3 regions of the Paenibacillus sp. SORGH_AS_0306 genome follow, and region 2 is predicted to be linked to each of the others. Evidence: a T-box and tRNA genes for the amino acid it is inferred to sense, from the RefSeq annotation. Region 2 holds a T-box; the other regions hold tRNA genes.
The links. The T-box of region 2 lies ahead of metG (methionine--tRNA ligase). A T-box ahead of a tRNA ligase gene usually reads a tRNA of that ligase, here a tRNA-Met.

Region 1 (3,258 bases), 840 kb from region 2:
CGCCCTAAGGTTCCCTCAGAATGGTTGGAAATCATTCGAAGAGTGTAAAGGCATAAGGGAGCTTGACTGCGAGACAGACACGTCGAGCAGGGACGAAAGTCGGGCTTAGTGATCCGGTGGTACCGCATGGAAGGGCCATCGCTCAACGGATAAAAGCTACCCTGGGGATAACAGGCTTATCTCCCCCAAGAGTCCACATCGACGGGGAGGTTTGGCACCTCGATGTCGGCTCATCGCATCCTGGGGCTGAAGTAGGTCCCAAGGGTTGGGCTGTTCGCCCATTAAAGCGGTACGCGAGCTGGGTTCAGAACGTCGTGAGACAGTTCGGTCCCTATCTGTCGTGGGCGTAGGAAATTTGAGAGGAGCTGTCCTTAGTACGAGAGGACCGGGATGGACGCACCGCTGGTGTACCAGTTGTTCCGCCAGGAGCATCGCTGGGTAGCTACGTGCGGAAGGGATAAGCGCTGAAAGCATCTAAGCGTGAAGCCCCCCTCAAGATGAGATTTCCCAGTATGTAAGACCCCTTGTAGACGACGAGGTCAATAGGTTGGGGGTGGAAGTGCCGCAAGGCATGGAGCTGACCAATACTAATCGGTCGAGGGCTTATCCAAATAAAGCTAACACGCGATGTTTTCGTTTTCGGATTCAGTTTTCAGGGAGCAACACACCTGCACGTTTGGTAATGATGGCGGAGGGGTTCCACACGTACCCATCCCGAACACGACCGTTAAGCCCTCCAGCGCCGATGGTACTTGGACCGCAGGGTCCTGGGAGAGTAGGACGTTGCCAAGCGAAGCAAGACGATTGACCGTTTCGAGGAGAGATCCGGCGAAACGGTGACTATTCCCTGATAGCTCAGTTGGTAGAGCACTCGACTGTTAATCGAGTTGTCACAGGTTCGAGTCCTGTTCGGGGAGCCATATGGAGAGGTGTCCGAGTTGGCCGAAGGAGCACGATTGGAAATCGTGTAGGCGTCACAAGCGTCTCGAGGGTTCGAATCCCTCTCTCTCCGCCACAAGTAAGGCCCGTTGGTCAAGTGGTTAAGACACCTCCCTTTCACGGAGGTAACAGGGGTTCGAGTCCCCTACGGGTCATATCTTTTCTTTCATTACATTGTTAAGTTTAGTAACATTGCTTATAAAAATAACTTGACAATGCTAATCAAAAAATGATATAATATGTTTTGTGTCACAATGGAGGTTTAGCTCAGCTGGGAGAGCATCTGCCTTACAAGCAGAGGGTCGGCGGTTCGATCCCGTCAACCTCCACCATAGAATACTATAGTAAGAAAAATGACGCGGGGTGGAGCAGTCCGGTAGCTCGTCGGGCTCATAACCCGAAGGTCACAGGTTCAAATCCTGTCCCCGCAATTAATCTGGAACCGTGGTGTAGGGGTTAACATGCCTGCCTGTCACGCAGGAGATCGCGGGTTCAAATCCCGTCGGTTCCGCCATTAATTGCTTTATAAAAGTATCAACTCACTACATTAATAGATGGTTATCATCGTGATTGAGTAGAAGAGTCGACACACAGCAATACATTAGACTACGGCTCGGTAGCTCAGTCGGTAGAGCAGAGGACTGAAAATCCTCGTGTCGGCGGTTCGATTCCGTCCCGAGCCACCATTTAGCTTAATGTATAACACTTGCCGGTGTAGCTCAGTTGGTAGAGCAACTGACTTGTAATCAGTAGGTCGGGGGTTCAAATCCTCTCGCCGGCACCATCTTTTTTTTATTTATTGTGGAGGCTTAGCGAAGTGGCCAAACGCAGCAGACTGTAAATCTGTTCTCTCCGAGTTCGGTGGTTCGAATCCATCAGCCTCCACCAGTTTTGAAGGGGCATAGTTTAAAGGTAGAACAACGGTCTCCAAAACCGTTAGTGTGGGTTCAATTCCTGCTGCCCCTGCCAATATAACATTAATGATTTATTTTATAGCATGGCGATCGTGGCGAAGGGGTTAACGCACCGGACTGTGACTCCGGCATTCGTGGGTTCAAGTCCCATCGGTCGCCCTTTTTATTGGGGATTAGCCAAGCGGTAAGGCAACGGACTTTGACTCCGTCATGCATAGGTTCAAATCCTATATCCCCAGCCATTATTTACTTTTACTTAAATGATATGTAAGCGGACGTGGCTCAGCGGTAGAGCATCGCCTTGCCAAGGCGAGGGTCGTGGGTTCGATTCCCATCGTCCGCTCCAAATTTTACAATATAATATGGCGCCATAGCCAAGTGGTAAGGCACAGCTCTGCAAAAGCTCTATCCCCAGTTCGAATCTGGGTGGCGCCTCCAGTTATTTTTTAAATTCTTGCGCCCTTAGCTCAGCTGGATAGAGCGTTTGACTACGAATCAAAAGGCCAGGAGTTCGAATCTCTTAGGGCGCGCCATTTTAGCTCTTATGTTTTAAATGGAAGTACCAAAAAAATAGCATTATTTTTACTTAGCCGGTGTGGCGGAATTGGCAGACGCGCGCGACTCAAAATCGTGAGGGAAACCGTGGGGGTTCGAGTCCCTTCACCGGCATACACATGAAAAGCACTAGATCATTTGATCTGGTGCTTTTTTTATTTGCTTTTTTAGAATCACACAGCATACTTGTTCAGTATGTAGTATGTAGTATGTAGTATGTAGTATGTAGTATGTAGTATGTAGTATGTAGTATGTAGTATGTAGTATGTAGTATGTAGTATGTAGTATGTAGTATGTAGTATGTAGTATGTAGTATGTAGTATGTAGTATGTAGTATGTAGTATGTAGTATGTAGTATGTAGTATGTAGTATGTAGTATGTAGTATGTACTTAAATTGAATATATGTATAAGTTAATCTGATAATGCACAAGGGCTCCCCGTCTAAGGTCTAGGATAAAAAACCACCTGTAGTCCATTTTGCAGAATACAATTCTACTTTACAATGTGTATATAAGGCAAAGACAAAATTTGCTACAACCAGATAGGAAAGTGAAAAGGTACTTGCTTTACAATCTTAAAGTATTGTTATCTGGCTAAAGATCAACATCTAAGAAGCGTATACCGAAAATGATGAATACCAATAACGAGGTAAAGGAGGTGGAACATTTGCGCATAAATCGTAAAAGTATAGCTGCTTTTGCATTAATTTTCATCGGTGTGTTGATGGTTTTTGGCAAATTTTTACCCGAAGTACATAGTCTACTCAGTTATCTGATAGGACTATTATTCCCAGTCGCATTACTTGTACTTGGATATTATGCTTTACAAAGCGGACATCGATTTTTGGGA
Region 2 (3,258 bases):
ATAATTCTGTACGTAATATTCATGTAGCTGATTTGATCGGTAACACAACAGTTCGTATGCCTATCGGAGACAATAATAGTGATCCTAACTTAATGGGTACAGATCCAATGTCAATGACTGAAGCTTCTAACGCAGGTAACTTCGGTGTGTTATACAAAATCAAGTTAGATATGGTTGCACCTAACACAATGATTTCCTTTAATGCTCGTGGTGGTCGTTACTCTGGTTACATGTATGTAAATGGAGCAATCACAGCAATTAAAAATAATGGTGCAGCAACAACAGCGAATGATAATGTTGTGCTTTATCGTACAGGAACATTAGATACAGAAGCAGTAGAATTGTGGTTTACAGCAGCGCCTGGTAGTAACTTGCCAGTCAACTTGTTATTCACACAATTGCCAGCTAAAAAACAATAATCGTTTTATCAAAAAGCTCGGGTCAGTTTTTACTGATTCGGGCTTTTTTGCTTGTTCTGATATAATCATTAACTTTTACTAGAATCAATTGACGATTGTGTTCAAATAAGGCATGATGGAGAAATGTGTAATGATGTTCCAATACGCTTCAATTAGTAACGTAATCGCCATAAACTTTTGACGAATAATTACGCATCGCACACCGTTATGTTGTATAATAGTTATTATTACGAATAATACAATAATTCATGTAAACGATAAAAGATAGATTAGGACAGGAGGAATAACTCATGCTGTCGACAGAACAAATCATCGATACGATGTCAGCACAAGGGTTGCGAATTACAGATCAACGTCGCACATTAGCACGTTTATTTGCAGAAGCTCCCGGTTATCTGACCGCTAAAGATGTATATGACTATATGGGTAAAAAGTACAGTGGGCTTAGCTTTGATACGGTCTATCGCAATTTGCGTGTGATGCAGGAGCTAGGTGTATTAGAACAGATCGTTTTTGAAGATGGTGTCAAATTTAAAAGTCATTGCAGTCAAGACCATCATCACCATCATATGATCTGCTTACAATGTGAAAAAACGTATCCGATTGCTTTTTGCCCGATGGATATGACAGATATGCCTGAACAATTTGAAGTGGTCAAACACAAATTTGAAGTGTTCGGATATTGTAAAGATTGTCGTCAAGAAATGGGTGCTGGAGATGGCAAAGAAGGTCCCACTCTACATCTCAAACCATCTAAATTGATTGCTCATGAATATGATACTCATGAGCCTGCAGGTAAAAGCCAGTGAAGCGCAAATTGAGTCGTCGTGCGGTTCAGGCGCCGATCCATGTGTATCGCAAATTCATTTCACCACTCAAACCACCAACATGTCGCTTTTATCCGACTTGTTCTCAGTATGCTTTAGAAGCAATTGATATTCATGGTGTCGTCAAAGGTGTAGGATTAGCTGCCAGACGGATAGGGAAATGTCATCCTTTTCATCCAGGAGGATTTGACCCTGTACCGCCTGCCAAATCGAAGGATACATCTTTTTCAGTCACTAATCAGGAACAGCAAAATGCTTGACAGGTGATTTGGAAGTTCGGTATATTCATAACATCAAATATTATTTCCTGTGAATGGATAAGTAGATGAAAAATGCACCAGTACAGAGAGCCGGAGTAGCTGGGAACCGGTATGGTTAGCGTCATCGAATATGGTCCGGGAGGAACTGTAGTCAAGCATATGTCACGTATACATATGTAAGGCTTCAGCGTGAACCAGCGTTAATGGGCAGTCTGCAAAAGACTGAAAGAGTCTACTTCTGTAAAGGAGTAGAGAATTTGGGTGGTAACGCGTGAGTCTATGCTCTCGTCCCATATAGGGGCGGGGGCTTTTTTGCGTCCAGATATGGAAATGAGAACATAGCAATTTCAACATATTTAAGGAGGAATTATAATGTCAGCCAAACCTACTTTTTATTTGACAACACCAATCTATTACCCGAGCGACAAATTGCATATCGGTCATGCATATACAACTGTAGCCGGTGATGCGATGGCTCGTTACAAACGCCTAAGAGGATACGATGTTCGTTATCTTACAGGAACAGATGAGCATGGACAAAAGATCGAACGTAAAGCGTTAGAAAAAGGACAGACTCCACAACAATTTATTGATGGTGTAGTAGAAGGAATCAAAAAATTGTGGGATCAATTAGATATTTCGTATGACGATTTTATCCGTACCACTGAAGAGCGCCATAAAGTTGTAGTTCAAGAAATTTTTGATCGTTTGCTCAAACAAGGTGATATTTATAAAGGTGAATACGAAGGCTGGTATAGTATTCCAGATGAGACCTATTATACAGAGACGCAAATTGTCGATATTGAGCGTAATGCAGATGGCGAGATTATTGGAGGGAAAAGTCCGGATAGTGGACATCCTGTAGAATTAGTTAAAGAAGAATCTTATTTCTTCCGTATGAGCAAATATGCAGACCGTCTATTGAAATACTATCAAGATAACCCTGAATTTATTCAACCTGAATCTCGTAAAAATGAAATGATCAACAACTTTATCAAGCCGGGACTTGAAGATTTGGCCGTTTCTCGTACTACGTTTGAGTGGGGCGTACAAGTCAAAGGAGATCCTAAGCATATTGTGTATGTATGGATCGATGCACTTTCTAACTACATTACAGCATTAGGCTATGGAACAGATAATCCAGAATTATTCAACAAGTTCTGGCCAGCAGATATTCACCTGGTAGGTAAAGAAATCGTTCGTTTCCATACAATCTATTGGCCGATTATGTTGATGGCGCTAGATCTACCATTACCTAAAAAAGTATTTGGACATGGTTGGTTATTGATGAAAGACGGTAAAATGTCCAAGTCTAAAGGCAATGTGGTTGATCCGGTAACTTTAATCAATCGTTATGGTCTAGATTCTCTGCGTTATTATTTGCTACGTGAAGTACCTTTTGGTTCTGATGGTACATTTACACCGGAGAGTTTTGTCGATCGTGTCAATTCAGATTTGGCGAATGATCTAGGTAACTTGCTTAATCGTTCGGTAGCTATGGTCGATAAGTATTGTAGTGGTACTATTCCTGCTTATCCAGGTCGTCTACTTGAAGTGGATGGAACATTAGAAGATATCGCTGCACAGACGATCGAGAAAGTAGAAAATGCGTTTGAAAATCTTGAATTTTCTGTAGCTCTAACAGCGATCAGTCAGTTGATTAGTCGTACTAACAAATATATTGATGAGACGCAACCGTGGGTACTTGCCAAAGACGAAGCTAATCAACCGCAATTGGATTCGGTGATGTAT
Region 3 (3,258 bases), 580 kb from region 2:
AATACCAAGAGCTACACGTGGACCAATACCAGATACTTCAATCAATTTGCGAAATAATTTCTGTTCATCACGTGTAGGGAATCCAAATAATTGAATTGCATCTTCACGTACATGATGATGAATATAAATGGTGACTTCACCGGTCTCTTTCATCCATGCATAAGGGTTAGGGCAAAATACGCGATACCCGATTCCTTGCATATCTACAACCACATATTCATTTTCTAAATGCACTATCGGCCCGCGCAAAAAATCAATCATTTTTTCAATACCTCATTTATCTTCGAATTTAGCAAATAAGAATGAGCATGACATACAGCTACAGCTAATGCATCAGCGACATCATCAGGTTTCGGGATTTTTTGCAAATTCAAAAACATTCGAATCATTTCTTGAACTTGCCTTTTTTCAGCTTTACCATACCCTACAACAGCTTGTTTTACTTGCATTGGTGTATATTCTGCAATAGGCAAACCCTTCTGTTTAGCTGCTAAGATCATCACGCCACGCGCCTGACTCACAGACATCGCATTAGTTACGTTACGGTTAAAAAATAGTTTTTCAAAAGCAACCGTATCTGGTTGATACTTCTCAATTAGTTGTACAGTACCTTCATATACATGCAATAATCTATCTTCATCAGGTGTATGAGCTTCTGTCTGAATACAACCATATTGAACAGGAGTCAACTTACTTCCATTTTTATCTATAAACCCAAAACCAACAATCGCAATTCCGGGGTCAATTCCCATTACACGCAAATCGATCTCTCCCTTGTTCTATTACATAAATATTAATACTCTTTTTATAAATAAAATAGTAATCATAATGAATACATATATTCTGTTTTCCAAATAAATAAAATGAGTTCTTACTGATGATAGAGAGTAATTTATTATAGGGCTTACTACTATTCATCATCTTAATCATATATTCAAGTAAAGCTAAATAGGCGAACATATGTATCTCTTTCATTTCATTATAGCAAATATAAATCCACTTGAGTTAATAAAATAACAAAATTTCATTTCAATAAAATCTATTCTATTTCAAAGCTAGGTTAAGTTATTCTTATTAAAATCATAACTATAAATATGTACGTATAATTCATCTATATCAGTAGATGTAATTCGATACAGTAGATGCTATAGCAAGCTTTATATTATTCTTATAACTATTTATCATAAGCAAATTAAAACGAATATAAATGAACATAAAAAAACCATTGATCATTACGATCAATGGTTTTTTAGTATCGGGACGACACGATTTGAACATGCGACCCCCTGGACCCAAACCAGGTGCTCTACCAAGCTGAGCTACGTCCCGATAAATAATATGCCGGTGAAGGGACTCGAACCCCCACGGTTTCCCTCACGATTTTGAGTCGCGCGCGTCTGCCAATTCCGCCACACCGGCCAATCAAGATAAAAATGGCGCGCCCTAAGAGATTCGAACTCCTGGCCTTTTGATTCGTAGTCAAACGCTCTATCCAGCTGAGCTAAGGGCGCATATAAAATTTAGAAAATATTGGAGCGGACGATGGGAATCGAACCCACGACCCTCGCCTTGGCAAGGCGATGCTCTACCGCTGAGCCACGTCCGCAGTATAATATGAATTACAAAGTCTATGATCGAACCAATTTCTTTAAAAGAAAATGGCGGAACCGACGGGATTTGAACCCGCGATCTCCTGCGTGACAGGCAGGCATGTTAACCCCTACACCACGGTTCCAGATTAATTGCGGGGACAGGATTTGAACCTGTGACCTTCGGGTTATGAGCCCGACGAGCTACCGGACTGCTCCACCCCGCGTCATTAATACTTACTATAAAATTCTATGGTGGAGATTGACGGGATCGAACCGCCGACCCTCTGCTTGTAAGGCAGATGCTCTCCCAGCTGAGCTAAATCTCCAAAGAAGTAATATGACCCGTAGGGGACTCGAACCCCTGTTACCTCCGTGAAAGGGAGGTGTCTTAACCACTTGACCAACGGGCCACAATAAAACAGATACTTTACATACTAACATCTTATTACTTTTAGAACAAGTCCATTTACAACTAATATTCTAGGCTAGTGGCTGTAATAAAACGGCCTCTGGCGGAGAGAGAGGGATTCGAACCCTCGAGACGCTTGTGACGCCTACACGATTTCCAATCGTGCTCCTTCGGCCAACTCGGACACCTCTCCATATGGCTCCCCGAACAGGACTCGAACCTGTGACAACTCGATTAACAGTCGAGTGCTCTACCAACTGAGCTATCAGGGAATAGTCACCGTCTCGCCGGATCACTCCTCGAAACGGTCAATCGTCTTGCTTCGCTTGGCAACGTCCTACTCTCCCAGGACCCTGCGGTCCAAGTACCATCGGCGCTGGAGGGCTTAACGGTCGTGTTCGGGATGGGTACGTGTGGAACCCCTCCGCCATCATTACCAAACGGGCAGGTGTGTTGCTCCCTGAAAACTGAATCCGAAAACGAAAACATCGCGTGTTAGCTTATTGGATAAGCCCTCGACCGATTAGTATTGGTCAGCTCCATGCCTTACGGCACTTCCACCCCCAACCTATCAACCTCGTCGTCTACAAGGGGTCTTACATACTGGGAAATCTCATCTTGAGGGGGGCTTCACGCTTAGATGCTTTCAGCGCTTATCCCTTCCGCACGTAGCTACCCAGCGATGCTCCTGGCGGAACAACTGGTACACCAGCGGTGCGTCCATCCCGGTCCTCTCGTACTAAGGACAGCTCCTCTCAAATTTCCTACGCCCACGACAGATAGGGACCGAACTGTCTCACGACGTTCTGAACCCAGCTCGCGTACCGCTTTAATGGGCGAACAGCCCAACCCTTGGGACCTACTTCAGCCCCAGGATGCGATGAGCCGACATCGAGGTGCCAAACCTCCCCGTCGATGTGGACTCTTGGGGGAGATAAGCCTGTTATCCCCAGGGTAGCTTTTATCCGTTGAGCGATGGCCCTTCCATGCGGTACCACCGGATCACTAAGCCCGACTTTCGTCCCTGCTCGACGTGTCTGTCTCGCAGTCAAGCTCCCTTATGCCTTTACACTCTTCGAATGATTTCCAACCATTCTGAGGGAACCTTAGGGCGCCTCCGTTACACTTTAGGAGGCGACCGCCCCAGTCAAACTGCCCACCTGACACGGTCCCTGTACCGGATCACGGTACGAGGTTAGAACTCAAATGCGATCAGGGTGGTATCCCAACGGCGCCTCAACCGAAGCTTGCGCTCCG

Region 1: it encodes a tRNA-Met, which carries the amino acid that the T-box ahead of metG (methionine--tRNA ligase) is inferred to sense. The anticodon was not compared.
Region 3: it encodes a tRNA-Met, which carries the amino acid that the T-box ahead of metG (methionine--tRNA ligase) is inferred to sense. The anticodon was not compared.

What each region holds. Positions count from the first base shown of each region.
Region 1 covers NZ_JAUTBP010000001.1:3,530,666-3,533,923, reverse strand. Annotated here, with positions in the region: rRNA gene QE450_RS15490 (23S ribosomal RNA) at 1-611, shown strand, start outside; rRNA gene rrf (5S ribosomal RNA) at 676-792, shown strand; tRNA gene QE450_RS15480 (tRNA-Asn) at 845-920, shown strand; tRNA gene QE450_RS15475 (tRNA-Ser) at 924-1,015, shown strand; tRNA gene QE450_RS15470 (tRNA-Glu) at 1,023-1,094, shown strand; tRNA gene QE450_RS15465 (tRNA-Val) at 1,196-1,271, shown strand; tRNA gene QE450_RS15460 (tRNA-Met) at 1,297-1,370, shown strand; tRNA gene QE450_RS15455 (tRNA-Asp) at 1,378-1,453, shown strand; tRNA gene QE450_RS15450 (tRNA-Phe) at 1,550-1,625, shown strand; tRNA gene QE450_RS15445 (tRNA-Thr) at 1,648-1,723, shown strand; tRNA gene QE450_RS15440 (tRNA-Tyr) at 1,743-1,827, shown strand; tRNA gene QE450_RS15435 (tRNA-Trp) at 1,835-1,908, shown strand; tRNA gene QE450_RS15430 (tRNA-His) at 1,940-2,012, shown strand; tRNA gene QE450_RS15425 (tRNA-Gln) at 2,021-2,095, shown strand; tRNA gene QE450_RS15420 (tRNA-Gly) at 2,125-2,199, shown strand; tRNA gene QE450_RS15415 (tRNA-Cys) at 2,218-2,291, shown strand; tRNA gene QE450_RS15410 (tRNA-Arg) at 2,310-2,386, shown strand; tRNA gene QE450_RS15405 (tRNA-Leu) at 2,443-2,522, shown strand; gene QE450_RS15400 (hypothetical protein) at 3,076-3,258, shown strand, end outside.
Region 2 covers NZ_JAUTBP010000001.1:2,692,056-2,695,313, reverse strand. Annotated here, with positions in the region: gene QE450_RS11705 (stalk domain-containing protein) at 1-419, shown strand, start outside; gene QE450_RS11700 (Fur family transcriptional regulator) at 710-1,228, shown strand; gene yidD (membrane protein insertion efficiency factor YidD) at 1,225-1,506, shown strand; T-box leader at 1,547-1,802, shown strand; gene metG (methionine--tRNA ligase) at 1,879-3,258, shown strand, end outside.
Region 3 covers NZ_JAUTBP010000001.1:3,274,115-3,277,372, forward strand. Annotated here, with positions in the region: gene ruvA (Holliday junction branch migration protein RuvA) at 1-261, opposite strand, end outside; gene ruvC (crossover junction endodeoxyribonuclease RuvC) at 258-761, opposite strand; tRNA gene QE450_RS14170 (tRNA-Pro) at 1,256-1,329, opposite strand; tRNA gene QE450_RS14175 (tRNA-Leu) at 1,340-1,419, opposite strand; tRNA gene QE450_RS14180 (tRNA-Arg) at 1,435-1,511, opposite strand; tRNA gene QE450_RS14185 (tRNA-Gly) at 1,532-1,606, opposite strand; tRNA gene QE450_RS14190 (tRNA-Asp) at 1,660-1,735, opposite strand; tRNA gene QE450_RS14195 (tRNA-Met) at 1,743-1,816, opposite strand; tRNA gene QE450_RS14200 (tRNA-Val) at 1,843-1,918, opposite strand; tRNA gene QE450_RS14205 (tRNA-Glu) at 1,931-2,002, opposite strand; tRNA gene QE450_RS14210 (tRNA-Ser) at 2,103-2,194, opposite strand; tRNA gene QE450_RS14215 (tRNA-Asn) at 2,198-2,273, opposite strand; rRNA gene rrf (5S ribosomal RNA) at 2,326-2,442, opposite strand; rRNA gene QE450_RS14225 (23S ribosomal RNA) at 2,505-3,258, opposite strand, start outside.